2 regions of the Streptacidiphilus sp. MAP12-20 genome follow, and region 2 is predicted to be linked to the other one. Evidence: riboswitches for the same ligand, from Rfam matches in the RefSeq annotation. Region 2 holds a riboswitch; the other holds the start of a gene.
The links. Region 2 has a riboswitch for thiamine pyrophosphate ahead of thiC (phosphomethylpyrimidine synthase ThiC). Riboswitches for the same ligand answer to the same signal wherever they lie in the genome.
Positions count from the first base shown of each region.

Region 1 (10,204 bases), on a different contig from region 2:
ATCGGCGAAACCACGACGCGGTTGCGCAGCGTGAGCCCGCGCAGCCGGAACGGCGTGAACATCGGCGGCGTGCCCGGCGCGGCGTCAGGACCGGCGAACTCCGTCTCGAGCGCGGCGACGTAGCCGGGGTCGCGCAGGCGCAGGTTGTCGTAGGTGATCCGGCGGCTGCGCGTCAGCAGGTTGAAGGCGAACTGCCAGCCCGGCTGGCCCAGGTACTGATCCAGGTTCTCGAACCACTCCAGGCTGGCCTGCGCGGCGCGCTGCGTCGACTCGACGACCGGCCGCCGCTCCGCCTGGTAGGCGGCGAGCGCCTCCGGCACCGAGCCGCTGCCGCAGCAGCTCCGCAGCGCCTCGGCCAGCGCGAGCGCGTCCTCCATCGCGAGCTTGGTGCCCGAGCCGATCGAGAAGTGCGCCGTGTGCGCGGCGTCCCCGAGCAGCACGGTGTTGCCGTCGTGCCAGGTGGCGTTGCGCACCGTGGTGAAGGCGATCCAACGCGAGTCGTTGCCGCGCAGGGCGTGGCCCTGGAGGGCGTCGGCGAAAAGCTTCTCGCAGGCCGCGATCGACTGCTGCTCGTCCAGCACGTCCAGTCCGGCCCGCTGCCAGACATCCTCGCGCATCTCGACGATGACGGTGCTCGCCTCCGCCGAGTAGGGGTAGCCGTGCAGTTGCATGACGCCGTGCTCGGTGTGCAGCACGTGGAACTGGAAGGCGTCGAAGACCAGGTCCGTGCCGAGCCAGATGTAGCGGCAGCGGCGCGTGTCGAGGCTGGGCCGGTAGATCTCGGCGGCGGCCGCGCGCGTCCGCGAGCGCACCCCGTCGGCGGCGACGACCAGGTCGTGGGTCCTGGCCAGCTCGGAGGCGGGCGGCGCCTCGGTGCGGAAGCGCAGGTCGACGCCGAGGGCGCGGCAGCGGGCCTGGAGGGTGTCGAGCAGTCGCCTGCGGCTGGTCGCGGCGAAGCCGTGGCCGCCAGAGGTGAACACCTGGCCGTCGGGCAGGTGGACGTCGATGTCGTCCCAGCGGGCGAAGCCTGCGGCGAGCTCGGCGTAGAGCTCGGGGTCGGCCTCCTCGATGCCGCCGAGCGTCTCGTCGGACAGGACGACGCCGAAGCCGAAGGTGTCCCCGGCCGCGTTGCGCTCCCAGACGGTCACCTCGTGCGCAGGGTCCTGCCGCTTGGCGAGGGCGGCGAAGTAGAGCCCGCCGGGACCTCCGCCGATCACCGCGATCCGCACGGTCGCCTCCCTCTCAGCTCATACTGGTTGTGTCACCATCGTAATGACAGCGCTATGCGCTGTCACCGGCCCTGCCACTTCGGCGGTCGCTTGCCGGTGAAGGCGGCGTGAAACTCGGCGTAGTCGGCGCTCTTCATCAGCAGCGCCTGCGTCATCGCCTCCAGTTCGACGGAGGCCGCGAGGCTCATGTCGAGCTCCTGCGTGAGCAGCGCCTTGGTCTGCGCGAGCGCGAACGCCGGCCCCTCCGCGAGCCTGCGCGCGAGCGCGCCTGCGGCGGCGTCGAGCTCGTCGTCGTCGACGAGCTCGCTGACCAGCCCGTACCGGTCGGCGGTGGCGGCGTCGATCGTGTCGCCGAGCATCAGCAGCTTTGTCGCGTGCCCGAGCCCGACCAGCCGCGGCAGCAGGTACGCGGCGCCCATGTCGGCACCGGCCAGCCCCACCTTGGTGAAGAGGAAGGCGAACCGCGCGGAGCGCGCGACCACGCGGAAATCGGCGGCCAGAGCCAGCACGGACCCCGCCCCCGCGGCGATCCCGTGGATCGCCGCGACGACCGGGATCGGGCACTCGCGCATCGCGCGGACGACCTGGCCGGTCATCCGCGTGAAGTCGAGCAGCTCGTCGGGACGCATGGCGAGGGTGGCCCCGATGATCTCGTTGACGTCACCGCCCGAGCAGAAGGCGCGGCCCTCGCCGCGCAGCAGGATCGCGCGGGTGTCCCCGCGCTGGGGCAGTTCCGCGAGCAGATCGCGCAGGTCGGCGTAGGACTCGAAGGTCAACGCGTTCAGCTTGTCCGGCCGGTCCAGGGTGACCGTCAGCAGGCCCGCGTCGTCGCGGGTCAGGCGGAAGTGCCGCCAGTCCTCGGTGAAGGGAACGGATCCTCGGAACGGGCTCATGATGCGGCGACCTCCCGTGATGGCGACTGGCGTCACGAACACGATATGCGCTCGGACTGACACAAGGGAACGGTGGCGCCGGGGGATGAATCAGGCATACTGCAGACAGACATGCATACGAAGGAGTTCTGAGCATGCGTTACGCGCTGATCGCCGTGGTCCTGGCGGGAACCTGCGTCCTGGAGTGGGTCACCTCCCCGACGACGCTGGCCGCGCTGGCGGTCGTCCTCCCGACCCTGGCCCTGGCCCCCATCGCGATCCTCGCGGGCCGCCCCCTCGGGAACGAGGACGAGGCACCCGGCAACCGACGGGTCGCTTAGGGGCGCGAGGAACTGCGCGAGAAACCACCCTGTGCGGATGGCCCTGTCCGTTCGGTTCAGTGCCTACGCGGGTGGCTTGTCGCGCAGTTCCCCGCGCCCCTGATGGTTCAGGCGAGTGCAGCCTTCAACGGAATCGCGGGGTCGACGGCCTTCGTAAGATCCAGCCGGGCGCCCGCTTCGATGATCTTCCGTCCCTGCGCCAGATCCCGGGGGCGGTCCACCGCAAGAAGCGCGATCAGCGCGTCGCCCCGCAACCACAGCACGGTGTCCTCGCCGCGGGCGACCATCTCGTCACCCGCGTCCCAGTGACCAACGACCTGCACCATGTGACCGAACTGCTCCGACCAGAAGTACGGCACCGGGTCGTAGGCGACCTCGCCGCCCCGCAGGTTCGCCGCCACCACCCGCGCGCCCTGGAGCGCGTTGTCCCAGTGGTGAACCGCCAGCCGCTCGCCGTACCGCCGTGAAGGGAACGACGCGCAGTCCCCCACCGCGTAGACATGACGCAGTCCGCCCGCCCGGAGGAACGCGTCCGCCGCGACCGCGCCGCGGTCGTCGAGGGCGATGCCCGAGCCCGCGAGCCAGCCGTTGTCCGGGCGGGCGCCGATTCCGACGACCACGACGTCCGCCGCGATCTCCGTTCCGTCCGTCAGCCACACCGCGTCCCGCTCGACGCCGCTCACCGCCGCGCCGGTGATCAGCCGCGCGCCCGCCGCCGCGTACCAGCCCCGCGTCCGCTCGCCCAGCTCCGCCGGCAACGCGCCCGCCAACGGCGAGGACGCCGCCTCGACGACCGTGACCTCGCAGCCCAGCTGTCGCGCGACCGTCGCCGCCTCCGCGCCGATCCAGCCCGCGCCGACGACGGCCACCCGCGTGCCCGGCCGCAGCGCGGCCTTCAGCGCGACCGCGTCGTCCTGCGTGCGCAGCAGGAACGCCGACGCCGGCTGGCCGGGCAGCGCGATCGGAGCCGCGCCCGTCGCCAGCACCAGCTGCTCGAAGCCGAGATCCCCCGCGTCGGTCTTCAGCAGCCGCGCCTCGACGTCCACCGACAGCGCCCGCCGACCGAGCGCCAGCTCGACGCCGAGACCGGCGAAGTCGATCTCGAAGCGCGAGTGCTCAGCCTTGCCGAGCAGCACGTCCTTGGAGAGCGGCGGACGGTCGTACGGCGGGTGGGTCTCCGCGCCGAGCAGTACCAGCGAACCGTCGTAGCCCTGCTCCCGCAGCGCCACCGCCGTCTGCACCCCGGCCATCCCGGCCCCGACGATCACTACAGCCATTCGGCCACTGTATAGAGTGGGTCGAGAAGTAGACACGGGAGCCTGGAGCACCGGGCTGAGAGGGAGGCTGACGCGCCTCCGACCGTCCGAACCTGATCCGGGTCATGCCGGCGAAGGGAGTGCAGCAGCCTTGTCACGCACGTCCATGCACACAAGCAGCGACGTCCTGGTCATCGGCGGCGGGATCATCGGCCTCGCTGTGGCCTGGCGGACGGCCCAGCGCGGCCTGTCCGTGACCGTGCTCGACCCGGACCCCGGCCACGGCGCGAACCAGGTCGCCGCCGGGATGCTCGCGCCGGTCACCGAGCTCCAGTACGGCGAGGAGCCGCTGCTCCGCCTCGGCATCGCCTCGAACGCTCGCTACGCCGACTTCGTCGCCGAGCTCACCGAGGCGAGCGGCGGCCTCGACACCGGCTACCGCCGCTGCGGCACGCTCGCGGTCGCGCTCGACGCCGACGACCGGGCCGAACTACGGGAGGTGCACGCCTTCCAGCAGCGGCTCGGGCTGGCCACGGAGTGGCTGAACGGGCGTGAGTGCCGCCGCCTGGAGCCGATGCTGGCGCCGGACGTGCGCGGCGGGACGCTGGTCGCGGACGACCACCAGGTCGACGGCCGCCGTCTCGGCACCGCACTGCTCGCCGCCTGCCGCCGGGCCGGCGTCACGCTGCACCCCTCCCGCGCGGCCTCCGTCCTCACCGCGCACGGCCAGGCCGTCGGCGGCCTCGCCGAGGACGGCACCCGGCTCACCTCCGCGCAGACCGTGCTCGCCGCCGGTTCCTGGTCCGGCGAGCTGCCCGGCCTGCCGCCGGAGGCCCAGCTGCCGCTGCGGCCGGTCAAGGGCCAGGTGCTGCGGCTGCGGATGACGAACCTGCAGGGTGGCCCGCTGCCGATGCCGTTCCTCTCCCGCAACGTCCGCGCGGTCGTGCGCGGCTGCCACATCTACGTGGTCCCGCGCGAGGACGGCGAGCTGGTCGTCGGCGCGACCTCGGAGGAGCAGGGCTTCGACACGACGGTCACCGCCGGTGGCGTCTACGAGCTGCTGCGTGACGCGCACGAGCTGCTGCCGGGCATCACCGAGCTGCCGCTGGTCGAGACCGGCGCGGGCCTGCGTCCGGGCACCCCGGACAACGCGCCTTTGCTCGGCCCGACCGCACTGCCCGGTCTGGTCGCGGCCACCGGCCACTACCGCAACGGCGTGCTGCTCACCCCCGTCACCGGCGACGCGATCGCCGAGCTGCTGGCGACCGGCAGCCTGCCGCCCGAGGCGGCCCCGTTCACCCCGGCCCGGTTCGCCGACGCCGAAACCCCCGCCCCGCTGGAGCTCTCCCAATGACCGCCGACCGTGCCCCTGTCCGCCTCACCGTCAACGGAGAGCCCCGCTCCTTCCCGACCGGGACGACGCTCGCCGAGGTAGTCGCCCAGCTCAGCACCGCACCGAGCGGAGTCGCGGCGGCCGTCAACGAGGCCGTCGTGCCGCGCAGCGCCTGGACCGGGACCACCCTCGCCGACGCCGACCGCGTCGAAATCCTCACCGCCGTCCAGGGAGGCTGACCGCCATGGCTGACGACGTCCTGACCATCGCCGACCGCAGCTTCACCTCCCGGCTGATCATGGGCACCGGAGGCGCCCCCAGCCTGGAGGTGCTGGAGCACGCGCTGCGCATCTCCGGCACCGAGCTGACCACGGTCGCCATGCGCCGGATCAACCCGGCCGCGCGCGGCTCCGTGCTGGAGGTGCTGCAGCGCTGCGGCATCGCCGTGCTGCCGAACACCGCCGGGTGCTTCACCGCCGGGGACGCCGTCCTGACGGCCCGTCTCTCCCGCGAGGCACTGGGGACGAACTGGGTCAAACTGGAGGTCATCGCCGACGAGCGAACCCTCCTCCCCGACCCGATCGAGCTGCTGGACGCCGCCGAGACCCTGGTCGACGACGGCTTCGTGGTCCTCCCCTACACCAACGACGACCCGGTCCTGGCCCGCAAGCTGGAGGACGTCGGCTGCGCCGCCGTCATGCCGCTGGGCTCACCGATCGGCTCGGGCCTGGGCATCCGCAACCCCCACAACTTCCAGCTCATCGTGGAGCGGGCGAACGTCCCGGTCATCCTGGACGCGGGCGCGGGCACGGCGTCCGATGCCGCGCTGGCCATGGAGCTGGGCTGCGCGGCGGTGATGCTCGCCACGGCGGTGACCCGCGCGCAGGAGCCCGCGCTGATGGCGGAGGCGATGCGCAAGGGGGTCGAGGCGGGACGTCTGGCGTACCGGGCGGGCCGAATCCCGCGCCGCTTCCACGCCGAGGCGTCCTCACCGATGGAGGGCCGGGCCAGCTTCGACCCGGAGGCTCCGGCGTTCTGACGCCTACCGGGGCCCCTGGCCGCTCGCCGCCCCGTACACTCCGTGGGATGGACACGACGCTTCACGACCCCCTTCTCGGGCGCCTGCTCGATGACCGGTACCGGGTCGAGCAGCGGATCGCCGTGGGCGGCATGGCCACGGTGTACCGGGGCGTGGACACCCGACTGGACCGGGTGGTCGCGCTCAAGGTCATGCACCCGGGCTTCGCCTCCGATCCGGAGTTCGTCGAGCGGTTCATCCGCGAGGCCAAGGCCGTCGCCCGGCTCTCGCACCCGAACGTCGTGGGCGTCTACGACCAGGGCGACGACCACCGGTCGGCCCCGCCTGCGGTGTTCCTGGCCATGGAGTACGTGCCCGGCTGGACCTTGCGCGACCTGCTACGGGACCGGGGCGCGCTGAGCGTCCGCACGGTGCTGGACATCCTGGAGCCGGTGCTCGCCGCGCTCGGAGCCGCGCACCGGGCGGGACTGGTCCACCGCGACGTGAAGCCCGAGAACGTCCTGCTGACCGAGGACGGCCGGGTCAAGGTGGCCGACTTCGGACTGGTCCGCGCCGTCAACGGCCAGACCGCTGCGACCACCCAGCAGGTGATGGGCACCGTCTCCTACCTCGCCCCCGAGCAGATCGAGCGCGGCGCGGCCGACCCGCGCACCGACGTCTACGCCTGCGGCGTGATGCTCTACGAGATGCTGACCGGCTCCAAGCCGCACACCGGCGAGAACCCGATGCACGTCATCTACCAGCACCTGAGCGTGGACGTGCCGCCGCCGTCCTCGGTGGTGCCGGGCCTCGCGCCGCAGTTGGACGCCATAACGGCCACCGCGACCGCGCGCGACGCGTCGTGGCGTCCGGCCGACGCGGTCGAACTGCTGGCCGCGCTCCAGCGGGTCCGCCGCGAGCTGACACCGCAGCAGCTCGACGCCGAACCGAACCCGTTGCCGCACCAGCAGGGCGGACCCGACTCGCTCTCCTCGCCCACCACCATGCTGCCGCCACCGGTCGAGCGGACCTCGATCATGGACCCGGCGATGCTGCGGCAGCTGCCGCCGGACCTGGTGATGCCGCGCCGCGAGCAGCCCGAGCCGCCGCCCGTCGCGCTGCGGCGTCGCGAGCGGGGTGGTGACCGGCGGCCGCGTTGGGTGCTGCCGGTCGGCGTGGTGCTGGCCCTGGCCCTGCTCCTCGCCGGGCTGACCTGGGCGCTCAACGGCGGCCTCTACACGACCGTGCCGGGTGTGCTGGGCGAGCCGCAGGCGACGGCCGTGCAGACGCTGGAGCACGACGGCTTCGTGGTGCACGTGAAGCAGGACTTCTCGGCCTCCGTCGCCAAGGGCTCGGTGATCGGCACCGACCCCGGCCCCGGCTCCCGTGTCCGCAAGGACGCGGACGTGACGATCGACGTCTCCAAGGGCGCCCAGCGGCCGACCGTGCCGCCGCTGGCCGGCAAGTCCGTCGACGACGCGAAGGCGGCGCTCCAGCAGGCCGGACTGGTGGTCGGCAACGAGCAGCAGCAGGGCGATCCGACGATCCCGGCGGGTTCGGTGATCGGCTCGACCCCGGCGGCCGGCACGCAGGTGGATCCGAACACGACGGTCGACCTGATCGTCAGCACCGGTGCGCAGCCGGTCGACCTGCCGGACGTCACCGGCGAGACGGTCGACCAGGCCACGGCGGACCTTCAGGCCAAGGGCTTCCAGGTGAAGCTCGACCCGAACCAGGTCTTCTCCGGCCAGGACGCCGGCACGGTCGCCTCGCAGAACCCGCCGGCCGGTCAGTCCCAGCAGGGCATCACGATCACGCTGACCATCTCGAAGGGCCAGCAGCAGCTGAACGTCCCCGACGTGACCGGGATGAGCGAGAAGGACGCGACGAAGACGCTCAAGCAGGCGGGCTTCAAGGTCCGCACGCTGGGCTTCACGCTCTTCGGCAAGCCGACGGTCCACAGCCAGAACCCGGCCGGGAACAGTCAGGCTGCCCAGGGCAGCACCATCACCATCTGGCTGTACTGAGCACGAGCCCGAGCACGAGGACGCATGACCGCGAACCTGACCACCATCACGACCTGGCATCTCGCGCAGACCTCGGCGGCGGCGCTGCCGCCGGAGCCGGTGCCCGCGCCGGAGGGGCTGGACCTGTCAGTGGTCCGCGCTGAGGCGATCGGCCCGGAGTTCGCCCGCTTCCTCTACACCGCCGTCGGCGGGGTCTGGAACTGGAGGGACCGGCTGGCCTGGAGCTACGAGCAGTGGGCGAAGTGGCTCGCCGTCGAGGGCACCGAGACCTGGGTTGCCTGGGTCTCCGGTACTCCGGCCGGCTACGTCCAGCTGGAGCCACGTCGTGCGGAGGAGGTGTCGGAGGGCGAGGTGGAGGTCATCTACTTCGGCCTGCTCCCCGCCTTCATCGGACGCGGCCTCGGCAGCCACCTGCTCGACCTCGGCCTGCGCCGCGCCTGGGACCTGGCAACCCGCCACCCGTCCCTGCCCTCGACCCGGCTGGTCACCGTGCACACCTGCTCGCAGGACGGCCCGGCGGCGCTGCGCACCTACAAGTCCAGCGGCTTCGAGCTGGTCCGCGCCGAGACGGCGGAGCAGCCCGTGGGCGAGGCCCCCGGCCCCTGGCCCGGCTCCGGCTTCGCCGCTCCCGGCGTCAGCTGACGTCCCACCAGGGCGCCTTCTCGGCGGCCTCCCTGTCGATCCGCCAGACCACGCTGACCCGGCCCTCCGTGGCCGGGTCCGGCTCCCGCGAGACCTCGGCGAAGCCGAGCCGCTGCGGTACGGCGCCGCTGGCGTGGTTGCGGGCATTGTGGTGGATCTCGACGTGCGTGGTACCGGGCAGCGCGAACGCCTGCCGGGTGAGCGCGGCAGCGGCCATGGTGACCAGCCCCCGCCCACCGCCGTCCTGGTGGATCCAGTACCCGATCTCCCAGCCACCCGGGCCGATCCGCGCCATCATCGAACAGGAACCGAGCGGCGGGCCGTCCGGGTCACCGTCCAGAATCGCGTAGTTGAACATCTCTCCCGTGCGCCACGCCTCGTCCGCCTCAACGAGATAGGCGGCGGTGCTGTCCCGCGAGTGCGCGGCCGCCCAGGGCATCCAGGGCTTCAGCCGTTCCATGGATCCGTCGATGAGGTCGGTCAACACGTCCACCTCGTCAGCACGCCAGCGGCGCAGGACGACTCGGTCGTGATGGAGGATTTCAGCGGCGCGTTCCATGTCGGGATCCTGCCGCGAGCGCTCATTCGCGGGCAAATGGTTTCCGGCCACACCCGCTCTCTCCGGGAGACGAAGCAATAACGAAGCGGAACCCAGCATCCCGCTTTGTTCGGCGAGGAATGTAGCCTCTCCCGCCATGACCGAACTGCACTTCAGCAACCGTGGGCGGCCGCGACCGCGCCTTGCCCAGCTGGCCACCGTTCTCGTCGTCTGCACGGTGCAGGTCGTCATTCTGATTGCGCGGATGGGCTCGAAGGGGATCTACGTCGCGCTCGCACTGGCGCTGCTGGTGCTGCTGCTCTGCGTGGTTCAACGACACAGCTCGACCGGCGTCGGACCGGAGGGCATCACCGTCGACTGGGGCTTGGGCCGAGGCCGCACCTTCGGCTGGCAGGAGATCCGGTGGATCGAGGTCCGAACCAATCGGACGCAGTACGGCACCTCGCTCACCGTCCGGATCACCCTCAGCAGCGGGCGGCGCCGCTCGCTGCCCGCCGTCAGCAGCAGCGAGCTCTATCCGGACCCCGACTTGTCGACCAAGTTCGAGCAGATCGTCGCCTACTGGGAGCTGCACAGCGACGCCGCAACCCGCCTGACAGCCCCGCCCCGCAGGGGCTGGCGGCTGCGGCTGCGCGGCCTCGGGCTCGCGGCTCTCGCTGTGGCCTGCCTCGGCCTGGCCGTCTCGGCGGGGGTGTCGGCAGCCGGGCAGGCCTCGGCGGCTCACGCCTACGAGGCGGTGCCGGGCTGCGGAGGCCCGGTCTCGGAGAGTCCCACCTTCTGCTTCGCGCAAAACGACGCACGGGTCGTGTCCACCTCCGCGCAGTCGACGCCGTTCGGGACCTCGGCCGTCACCGTCAGGCAGGCGGACGGGCTGCTCTGGACCGCGCGCTTCGGCGCCTCGAACGGCCTGACCGAAGAAGCCCACTC
Region 1 covers NZ_JBGCCK010000008.1:249,833-260,036, reverse strand. Annotated here, with positions in the region: gene ABIA32_RS13810 (bifunctional salicylyl-CoA 5-hydroxylase/oxidoreductase) at 1-1,229, opposite strand, end outside; gene ABIA32_RS13805 (enoyl-CoA hydratase family protein) at 1,292-2,122, opposite strand; gene ABIA32_RS13800 (hypothetical protein) at 2,257-2,442, shown strand; gene ABIA32_RS13795 (NAD(P)/FAD-dependent oxidoreductase) at 2,550-3,719, opposite strand; TPP riboswitch at 3,744-3,855, shown strand; gene thiO (glycine oxidase ThiO) at 3,865-5,052, shown strand; gene thiS (sulfur carrier protein ThiS) at 5,049-5,270, shown strand; gene ABIA32_RS13780 (thiazole synthase) at 5,276-6,070, shown strand; gene pknB (Stk1 family PASTA domain-containing Ser/Thr kinase) at 6,118-8,076, shown strand; gene ABIA32_RS13770 (GNAT family N-acetyltransferase) at 8,101-8,718, shown strand; gene ABIA32_RS13765 (GNAT family N-acetyltransferase) at 8,711-9,277, opposite strand; gene ABIA32_RS13760 (hypothetical protein) at 9,414-10,204, shown strand, end outside.
Region 1: linked by a shared signal. The riboswitch ahead of thiO (glycine oxidase ThiO) and the one ahead of thiC (phosphomethylpyrimidine synthase ThiC) in region 2 are both predicted to bind thiamine pyrophosphate.

Region 2 (10,204 bases):
CACCGTGGGCGAGGAGACGAGCACGGTGGGGCGCGGCAGCGTGGTCCACGTGCCGGCCGGGGTGGCGCACCGCTTCCACCACATCAGCGAGGACCTGCGGGTCCTGGTGGTCTTCTCCCCGCCGGAGTCCTGAGCGGAGCACTGAGCGGAACCCCGAGCGCAACCGTCGGCCCCTCAGGGTCGACCCTGGTTGCGGAGCTGTCCTGATCAGGGTCTTATCCGGGTCTTCTCAGGGGCAAGAACACTTCGGGGGCCGCGTGTCCGCCCGTACGATCGAAGACGTAACCAGGACACCCGAGGGGGAGGACGGACATCATGACTGAACTGTGGAAGGCACTCCCCAGCTGGGTGCGGAACATCGTGGTCCCGATCATGGCCATAGTCGTTGCGTGGTGGGTGCTGTCAGCGCTCGTGGGCATCGTCTTCGGCCTGATGAGCTTCATCATCAAGGCGCTGGTGGTCGTTGGCCTGGGCGCGGTGGTCGTGATCCTGGTGAAGAAGGCATCCAAGAGCTGACTGAGCCTCACACACGTACGAGGGCCGACCCGCGACTGCGGGTCGGCCCTCGTACGCTTGCTGGAGTGGTTACTTCACGGTGACGCAGACCGGCGCGCTGGTCGCCGGGATCAGCGTGGATCCGTACGGGGTGATCAGCGGGTAGGTCTGGGTGTAGACCGCGCGGAAGCAGGCGCTGCCGGTGGCCTTGATCCAGACCGCCGGCGGGCGCGTCACCTGCGGGCCGGCGACGTGGACCACCGAGCCGTTGTGCCAGATGTTGCTGCCCGGTGCGGCCCACTGGTACTGGATGCTCGCCTGGTCCCCCGGGTTGGCCGTCCAGATCCCGGTGGGGCGATCCCAGACGGTGGCGGAGAGCTGGTACCAGGTCCCGAGCTTGACGGAGGTCGCCGAGAGGTGCGCGAACGCCGCAGTGGCCCAGCCCGTCTGGTAGGTGAAGGACTGGTCCGTGGTCAGCCCGTTGGTGGACACCAGGTGCAGGAGGAGCGAGCCGCCGGTTTCCTGGGTCGCCGACGTGGCGAGCGCGAGCGCGGGCGCGGTCGAGCCGTTGCCCGAGGCCAGCGTGACACCGTTCTGGGCGGTGATGCTCCACGACTGCAGCGCGCTTACCCCGTCCGCCGACGTGATCTTGGGCGTCAGGCGGATGGTGCTGCCGGCCACGTAGGTCTTCGCCGTCGTCGGCCAGTCGGAGGTCAGCGGGAGAGCCACGGTCACCGGCTCGGTCGCGGTCTCCTTGATTCCGGCGCTGTCGGTGACCACCCAGGTGAGCGTGTGCTTGCCGAGAGGCAGCGGCTTGTTGGCGGCACCGGTGCTGCCGGTCGCCGGCAGAATGCAGGACCCAGCCGCATTCGAGCTGAGGTTGGCGATGTTGACCGGTGAGTCCTGCCATACGGTGCCATCGACCTGCAGCTCGACGTTGGTCGGGCCGCCGTACGTCTGGCTGGACCAGCCGCAGGCCAACCAGCTCGGGTAGCTGTAGCTGAGGCTGAGCGCGTGCCAGTCGGGTCCGGTGACCGTCGCTGCGGGCGCGTTGAGCGTGAAACCGGTCTCGTTGGCCCCGGCGATGACCTCGGTCAGGGGATAGCTGACCGTGCCGTTGCTGTCCGTGGCGACGGCGGCGACGCGGTAGGTGGCGCCTGCGGGAAGGGCGCCGGCGTCGGCGGTCACCGTCCAGCTGCCGTCTGCGTTCTTGGCGAAGTGCGTGACCGGCAGGGCAGGGTTGCCGGGCGCCTCCAACTCCACGTCGGAGATCGCCGTTCCGGCCGTCGCCGTCGCTGAGACGGATGGAGTGACCGTCCAACTCAGCGACTTGCCGACGCGCACAGGCCAGGCCCCGGCCGGAGCAGTCCCGGCTGAGGGACGATGGTTGTCGACGGCCAGGTTGGCGTAGGCGGTGGCGTTCGAGGCGGCGCTGATCACGCTGACGGGGATGGTCCGGGTCCCGTCGGTCATGGCCGGCACCTCAGCACCGCCCGTGGCGTAAGGGAGCAGCGCTGCGGTGTTGAGAGAGAAGTGGACGGTGCAGGTGCTGTCGCACTGCCCCGGCGCCGGGGTGACGACCCCGTAGAGCGCCGGAGGGCCGAACGGGAAGCCGAACCGGACCATCTGGACCGGGGATCCGGGCACCGGCGTGATGGTCGCGGCGAGGTCGATGACTCCGGAGACCGTCGGCATCGTGCCCGGAGCGGCGCCGTTGACGCTCACCGAGATGGTTGCGGCCGGTGTAGCGGCATGGGCCGCGCCCGCGAGAGGGAGGGAGGCGCACAGAGCTGTGCCGGTCAGCACAGCCATGGATCTGAGGCGCCGGCGGGATATGCGCACGGAGCTCCTCGTGAAAGGTATGAGGGATCACCCGATGGTGATCAGCGAGTGGACTTTAGCGTTCCGTGTGCCATTCGCACATATCGCTTGTACAAAAGACGTCGGATTCTTATCGACGCCGCCGGTGCGAGGCCCTTCCGGGTGCCGGAACTGGCGTTGTGTCCCGAACGTCCCGCGACGCGACCAGCGCGGCCAGCGCCGTCGTCAGCGGCACGGAGGCGATCAGGCCGATGCTGCCGACGAGCGTGCGCACGACCTCCTCGGCCACGATCTCGCTGGTGGCCACCTGCCAGACGCCCCGATGCGACAGCGAGAACAGCAGCATCAGCGGCAGCGCCGCGCCCGCGTAGGCCATGACGAGGGTGTTGACCGTCGACGCGATGTGGTCCCGGCCGATGCGGATGCCCGCGCGGTAGAGCGCGCGGGCGCCCATGGTCGGGTTGGCGGCGCGCAGCTCCCAGACCGAGCTGGCCTGGGTGACCGTCACGTCGTTGAGTACGCCGAGCGAGCCGATGATGACGCCGGCCAGCAGCAGGCCGGGGAGTTGGATGCCGGGGAAGAGCGAGTGCACGAAGGCGGTCTCGTCGGAGGTGTTGCCGGTCAGTCGGGTCAGCTGGATGAACGCCTCGCCGAGGCCGCCGATCAGTGCGAGCGAGACCATCGTGCCGAGCACGGCGACGGAGGTGCGCGCGGAGAGGCCGTGGCAGAGGTAGAGCGCGAGCAGCATGATCAGCCCGCCGCCGACCACCGCGACCGCCAGCGGGTTCTCCCCGCCGAGGATCGCCGGCAGGACGAAGAACGCGAGCACCAGAAAGCTGATCGCCAGCGCCACCAGCGCGGCCAGGCCGCGCAGTCGGCCGATCAGGACGACGGCGATGGCGAAGACGCCCGCGAGGATCGCCATCGGCGTACTGCGGTCCGCGTCCTCGACGGTGTACTGGAGCGCGGCGGGGGCGCTCGGCGAGTAGTCCACCACGACCTGCTCGCCCGCGAGGTAGACGGCGCTCTGGTCCGGCGGCAGGGTCTGCGTGACGCTGTGGCCGCTGTCCTTGCCGCTGGTCAGGTGGATGGTGATCTCGGTGCAGGTCGTCGTGGTGCCCTGTCCGCACGGGACCGAGCGCGTCGCGGTCACGGTGCCGCTCACGGTCAGCTGGTCGAAGCCGGTCCCCGTCGGCGCGTGCGAGGGCAGCGGCGCGGGCCAGAGCAGTGCCAGCCCGCACAGCACGGCCAGCGCGAACGGCACCAGCACGGCCGCGAGCAGCACGCGCAGCCGCGCGGAGGCGGGGCTGGCGGGGCCGTGGTCGTGGGTGTGCCCGCTGTGCCCGGTTTGCCCGCTGTGCTCGTGGGCCGGGTGGTGCTGCTCTGCCACGCTGGCGAACGCTACAGCGGCGACCGCTCCGCGGACAGCCCTGGCCAAGCGATGGCACCCCTCGCTACGGTGTGTGCATCTCATCTGTAGACGCGGGAGCTCGGAGCACCGGGCTGAGAGGGCGCTGACCGTCGTACACGCGAACGTGAATTCGCGTACGACGAACGCTTGCGCCGACCGCAGGAACCTGACCGGGTAATGCCGGCGTAGGGAGTAGTGGGTCTGATGACCATGCACGACGACGCACAGCAGAAGTCTGCCTCCAGCACGGGCTCCAGCACGGGGGGTGGCTACCCCACCCCGGCCTGGCGCAAGGCGTACCGCCAGGGGACCCGCCCCGATCTGCGCGTCCCGTACCGTGAGGTGCTGCTCAGCACGGGCGGCACCGTCCCGCTGTACGACACCTCGGGTCCGTACACCGATCCGGGCTTCGAACCGGACGTGCGCCGCGGCCTGCCGCCGCTGCGTGACGCCTGGATCAGCCAGCGCGGGGACGTCGAGGACTACCACGGGCGCGAGCCGCGCCCGGAGGACGACGGCCTCAAACACACCACCCCGCGCGGCGGGGCGGGTCTGGCCAACCTCGACGCGGTCTTCCCAGGCCGCCCGCGCCGCCCGCGTCGCGGACGCGAGGGCGCGGCGGTGACCCAACTCGCATACGCGCGACAGGGGATCGTCACGGCGGAGATGGAGTTCGCGGCGCTGCGCGAGGGCATGTGGCCGGAGACCGTCCGTGAGGAGATCGCGGCGGGCCGGGCCGTGCTGCCGGCCAACGTGAACCACCCGGAGTCGGAGCCGATGCTGATCGGCTCGAAGTTCCTGGTGAAGATCAACGCCAATATCGGCAACTCGGCGGTGACCTCCTCGATCGAGGAGGAGGTGGAGAAGATGTCCTGGGCGACGCGTTGGGGCGCGGACACCGTGATGGACCTCTCCACCGGCCGCAACATCCACACCACCCGCGAGTGGATCCTGCGCAACTCGCCCGTTCCGATCGGCACGGTGCCGCTGTACCAGGCGCTGGAGAAGGTCGACGGCAAGGCGGAGGAGCTGAGCTGGGAGGTCTACCGGGACACGGTGATCGAACAGTGCGAGCAGGGCGTCGACTACATGACCGTGCACGCGGGCGTGCTGCTGCGCTACGTGCCGATGACGGCCCGCCGCAAGACCGGCATCGTCTCGCGCGGCGGCTCGATCATGGCGGCGTGGTGCCTGGCGCACCATCAGGAGAACTTCCTCTACACGAACTTCGAGGAGCTCTGCGACATCCTGCGCGCGTACGACGTCACGTACTCGCTGGGCGACGGGCTGCGTCCCGGCTCGATCGCGGACGCGAACGACGAGGCGCAGTTCGCTGAGTTGCAGACGCTGGGCGAGCTCGGTCGGATCGCGCGTGCGCGTGACGTCCAGGTGATGATCGAGGGCCCGGGACACGTCCCGATGCACAAGATCAAGGAGAACATGGATCTCCAGAAGGAGATCTGCGACGAGGCCCCCTTCTACACACTGGGCCCGCTGACGACGGACGTGGCCCCCGGCTACGACCACATCACCTCCGGCATCGGCGCGGCGATGATCGCCTGGTGGGGCACGGCGATGCTCTGCTACGTCACGCCGAAGGAGCACCTGGGCCTGCCCAACCGCGACGACGTGAAGACGGGCGTGATCACCTACAAGATCGCCGCCCACGCCGCGGACCTCGCCAAGGGCCACCCCTCCGCCCAGGACTGGGACGACGCCCTCTCCGACGCCCGCTTCGAGTTCCGCTGGGAGGACCAGTTCAACCTGGCCCTCGACCCGGAGACCGCCCGCGACTTCCACGACGAGACGCTGCCGGCGGAGCCCGCGAAGACGGCGCACTTCTGCTCGATGTGCGGGCCGAAGTTCTGCAGCATGAAGATTAGTCGAACCGTCATAGAGATGTTCGCCGGTGACCAGGCGCTGAACAGCGACGATTCGACGGTCGTCGCTGGCATGAAGGCCAAGTCGGAGGAGTTCGCGGCGCTTGGCCACCAGGTCTATCTGCCGGTCGTCGACTAAAGGGTCGGACACAAGCCAGGGCCAGTGCGCGCGGTCTGGGGAGAGCGCGTGCACTGGCCCTTCCACGCCGTCGGACTTACGCGGCTGACAGGAGTTCTTGGACTGCCTCGACGCAGCGGGAGGACGTCACCTGCCGGGACAGGTTGAGTGTTCGGAGGCCCGCTGGGTGTGCCGCTTCAAGGTCACGCCGTTGCAGGTGCGAGGCGGCGAGTGCGGCCTGGGACATGACTCCCCGCCAAATTCCCAGCGGCGGGCACGCTCTGGACGCGCATCACTGGCATATCGCTCACCGGACCCCAGTCGCCAAGCGCCGACGCGGCGCGTTCCCGCCCCGCCCGGTCCCATGCTCGAAGGTGATCGCAGAAGGGTGCAGCTGTAGTACTACAATCCGCTCGAACTCACTGGCTGCCTAGAGGCGGATACCTTGATAAAACGGGCTGGCAAGGCTCGGTGCGGAATGTTTCTCAGCATGGTCATCGGCATGGGACTGGTCGGGGCGTCCAGCCCGGCGACGGCGGCCAGCGTGCCGCAGCAGTGGATCAACTCGACCGGACCCGTGGCCTCATCGAACTACCAGACGTACACGGCGTCGTCGACGGGAACTTCCCCGGCGCATGTGACGCTGACGCTCACCCAGTCCAGCGCGCTGGGATTCAAGATCAAGAGCGTGTTCTCGGACAGCACCGCCGGGGCCACCGTGGCATCGAACAACGCGATGTCGGACCATATCTACGACTCTGCGAACAAGAGCCCCATTGATTGGAGCTTGACTGACGGCAACACTGACACAGGCAGCTTCGACTACATCCTTCCGGGCTCCTACCTGGTCACCGATACCGTGACCGACAGCAATGGTGCGACAGCCACCGCTTCCGTCGAGGTGAACACGCTCGGCTCGGCGTACTCCACGGTGACGCCGACCCGGCTCCTGGATACGCGCTACGGCATCGGTGCTGCCAAGCACACCGTAGGACCGAACTCGATCGTCAAGCTGCGGGTCGAGGGCGCCGGGCCGGTGCCGTCGAGCGGCGTGACCGCGGTGGTGCTGAACCTGACGGCCGTCCCAGTCTCGGGAGCCGGTTTCGTCACGGCATATCCGAGCGACGACGGCACTGCGGTGCCTATTGCCTCAAGCCTCAACTACGTCCCGGGGCAGACCGTTGCGAACCTCGTCACCGTGCCCGTGGGGCGCGACGGCTACGTCTACCTCGCCGACAAGGGCGGCACGATCAACCTGATCGCGGATGCCAGCGGCTACTACTCGCGTACGGCTCCTGACCTCTACGAGCCCGTCATGCCGCAGCGCCTCCTTGACACCCGTATCGGGACGGGCGCCTCGAAGGGCGCTGTCCCCAACGGCGGCACCGTGAAGCTCGCGGTCGCGCTCGGCGACACCTACCTGCCCCCGGCCGGGGAGATGACGGCGGCCGCGGTCAACATCACCGTCGTCAACGCGACCAACGGCGGCTTCGTCACCGCGTACGCCGACGGTGCGAGTCGACCGGGCACGTCCAACGTGAACTTCGCCAAGGGGCAGATCGTCTCGAACAACGCCGTCGTCCCGGTGGCCGCGGACGGCAGGATCGACCTGACCGCCGCGTTGGGCACCACGGCCTCGGTGAACCTGGTGGTGGACATCGTCGGGTACTACTCGGCGTCGCCGAACTTCGCCACGACGGTATTCGTGCCGCTCGCGCCGAGCCGAGTCTTCGACAGCCGGCAGGACCGCCAGGGCCAGATCGCGAGCGGAGTCGAGTACGACCTCAACCTCGGCGAGTGGGCCATGCCGGTCGCGGCGGTCGAGATGAACGTGACGGTCACGAACACCAGGTCTGCCGGCTATCTGAACCTCTATACCTACGGGGCGCCCATCCCGGGCACCTCGAACACCAACTGGACTGCGGGGCAGACTCTCGCCAAGGGCGCGTCCGTCACTCCCAGCCAGTTCAACGGCTGGATCGCGATCTACAACGCGGGCGCCGGGGGCACGGACGTGATCCTCGACGTCTCGGGCTACTTCGAGAACGCGCGCGTGTAACGCGACGCCCAATGAGCCCACAGACTCAGAAGGCCCGCACCGGCTTCCCGGTGCGGGCCTGTCCGTGCACTCGCCTGCGGGCATCCATGGGGGTTCACGGCCGGGTCTGACGCGGAGCACGTGCTGCCTTGAACGACGGCGGTCGGCCGCCCGGTGCTGGTGGCAACGGTGACGCGCTCAGCGATCAGCAGCGGTTTGGGTTGGTCAAGTTGGAGCGCGCCGGCTTGTCGGGCTGGGGCATGCAGGCGGTGACGGACTCGCGCCACTCAACCGGCCCCGTCGGCTTCGTCGAGGCGGATGATCCAGATGTTCGCCGTAGGCCAGGTGCCGTTGTCCGTAGGCAGGTGAGGTCGGCGCACTGGGCCTGACCGCGCCGTGGGCCACATCCGACCTGCTCACCGCGACGATGCACCCTGCAGCCAGACTATGCACTTCATCTGCGGATCCACCGCGAGGAGCGTCTTGACCTCCTCCACGCTGGGAGGATCGGGGAGTAACCCCCGAAGCCTTTTGTCTTTCTCGTCCCCCGTAGCCATGTCTGCCCCTTCTGCGGCAGCATGAAGATCTCGCCGAACATCCGCGACGAGTTCGGTGCGGACCTCGCGCTCGACCCGGACGCGGGCATGCGAGCCAAGTCCGAGGAGTTCGCGGCCCAGGGTAACCGGGGCTACCTGCCCGTCGTGGACTGAGCCTGGCCGAGGGACCGGTCCGTGCTGCGGCGCGCGACCGGTCCCTGCTGTGAAGCGTCGTCAGGGGCGGGCTGTTGTTCGACGGTTCGCTCGGGGATGCGAGGATTCCCCCTGCCGGATCGGAGTTGATCGGGCGACGGAGGGGGAGTGACGTGAAGCGAAAGACCCTATTGATCTCCACGGCGGGGGCGGTGCTCGCTGCGGCCGCGGTGGCTGGGGTGATCTCATCGGCCTCGGCGGCCAGCGCGCCCGGGATCGTCGGAGCGCCCGGGAAGGTGGATCGAGCCACCATCGCGTCCTTCGACCGCATGGCGCAGGCCGCTCTGGACCGACGGACGGCGGCACTGCTGAACACGACTGCCGCCCGGCAGGCGGCCCCGCAAGCGGACGCGCACGTCAGCCTGGCGGCCGGGCTGGCCCGGACCGAGGACCAGGTCGTCTCCTCGCTGCGGGCCCGCAAAGCGCGGCTTGCGGCTGTGGGAGAGGTGTACAGCGCGGGTCGTACCAAGGTCACAGTGGACAACGTCGTGGTCAACGGCGGGCGGGCCGACGTCTACGTCACCGAGACCACGACCCTGACCTACAAGAAGCTGCGCGGCGACGAGCCCGCGACGACGGGCTTCCAGGCGAAGCATGACGTGACCTTCGCCGCCACGTCCCAAGGGCGTTGGCAGCTGACGGGTATCGAGGACCAGCTCACCGGCGGCGTTCCGCAGGTCAACGCGCCCGCCCCGAACGTGGCGTCGGCCGCGTCCGTCGACCCCCTGCAGGGGACCCCCGCGGACACCTCGTGGCCGGCCTCGCCGCTTCCGAAGGGCGTGAGTTCCAAGGGGTACAACTACGCGGCGATGGCGGCCTACGCGGAGAAGTACTGGAGCCGCTACAACCCCGCCTACCGGCAGTTCAACGGCGCGGGCGGGGACTGCACCAACTTCATCAGCCAGTCGCTGAAGGCGGGCGGCTGGAAGAACGCCCCTGGCATCGACTCGGACTATCACAACTGGTGGTACAGCGCCGACAGCGAGAGCTGGACCTGGGTCGGGGCCAACGACTGGTCCTGGTTCGCGCTCTCCAGCAAGCGGGTGACGAACCTGAAGAACGTCTACCAGCTCGGCGTCGGGGACATCCTGCAGATGGACTTCAACCGGGACGGCTCCAAGGACCACTCCATGATCGTCACTTACCGCAGCCGGTCCGGTATGCCGTACGTGACCTACCACTCCACGAACACCTATCGCAGGTCGGTGGCGAGCCTGGTCATGTCCTTCCCGGACGCGGTCTACTACGCCTATCGCACCTGACAGACAGCACCTGACAGCACCTGACAGCGGCGGACGGTTCGACGGGGCCGGGACCGCCGACCATGATCGCCAGGTGTTTCACGTGAAACACCTGGCGATCATGGTGTGGCGCCCGCTCAGACGAGGGCGCCGGCGCGCAGCATGCCCTGGACCCGGTCGCGCTTGATGACGCCGAGGAGGTAGCCGTCGTCGTCGACGACCGGCCAGATCGCGAGGTCCTTGATGATCATGGTGAGGGATGCCATGCGCAGGCCCAGGCCGGGCCAGGCGAAGGGGCCGCGCTGGTGGGCGGTGTCGCGGATCGGGGTGCGTTCGGTGTACCAGGAGCGGGCGAGGAACGGGTGGAGACTGGCCCTGGACACCAGGCCGGCGCAGCGGCCGTTGTGGTCGCGGACGAGAAGGTAGTCGACGTGCGCGCCACACAGGATGT
Region 2 covers NZ_JBGCCK010000001.1:183,953-194,156, forward strand. Annotated here, with positions in the region: gene ABIA32_RS00835 (cupin domain-containing protein) at 1-133, shown strand, start outside; gene ABIA32_RS00840 (DUF5326 family protein) at 316-516, shown strand; gene ABIA32_RS00845 (hypothetical protein) at 586-2,307, opposite strand; gene ABIA32_RS00850 (YibE/F family protein) at 2,447-3,706, opposite strand; TPP riboswitch at 3,789-3,936, shown strand; gene thiC (phosphomethylpyrimidine synthase ThiC) at 3,932-5,746, shown strand; partial or broken gene ABIA32_RS00860 (transcriptional regulator) at 5,838-5,981, opposite strand; gene ABIA32_RS00865 (hypothetical protein) at 6,204-7,784, shown strand; gene ABIA32_RS00870 (thiamine biosynthesis protein ThiC) at 8,342-8,473, shown strand; gene ABIA32_RS00875 (amidase domain-containing protein) at 8,626-9,774, shown strand; gene ABIA32_RS00880 (CBS domain-containing protein) at 9,891-10,204, opposite strand, start outside.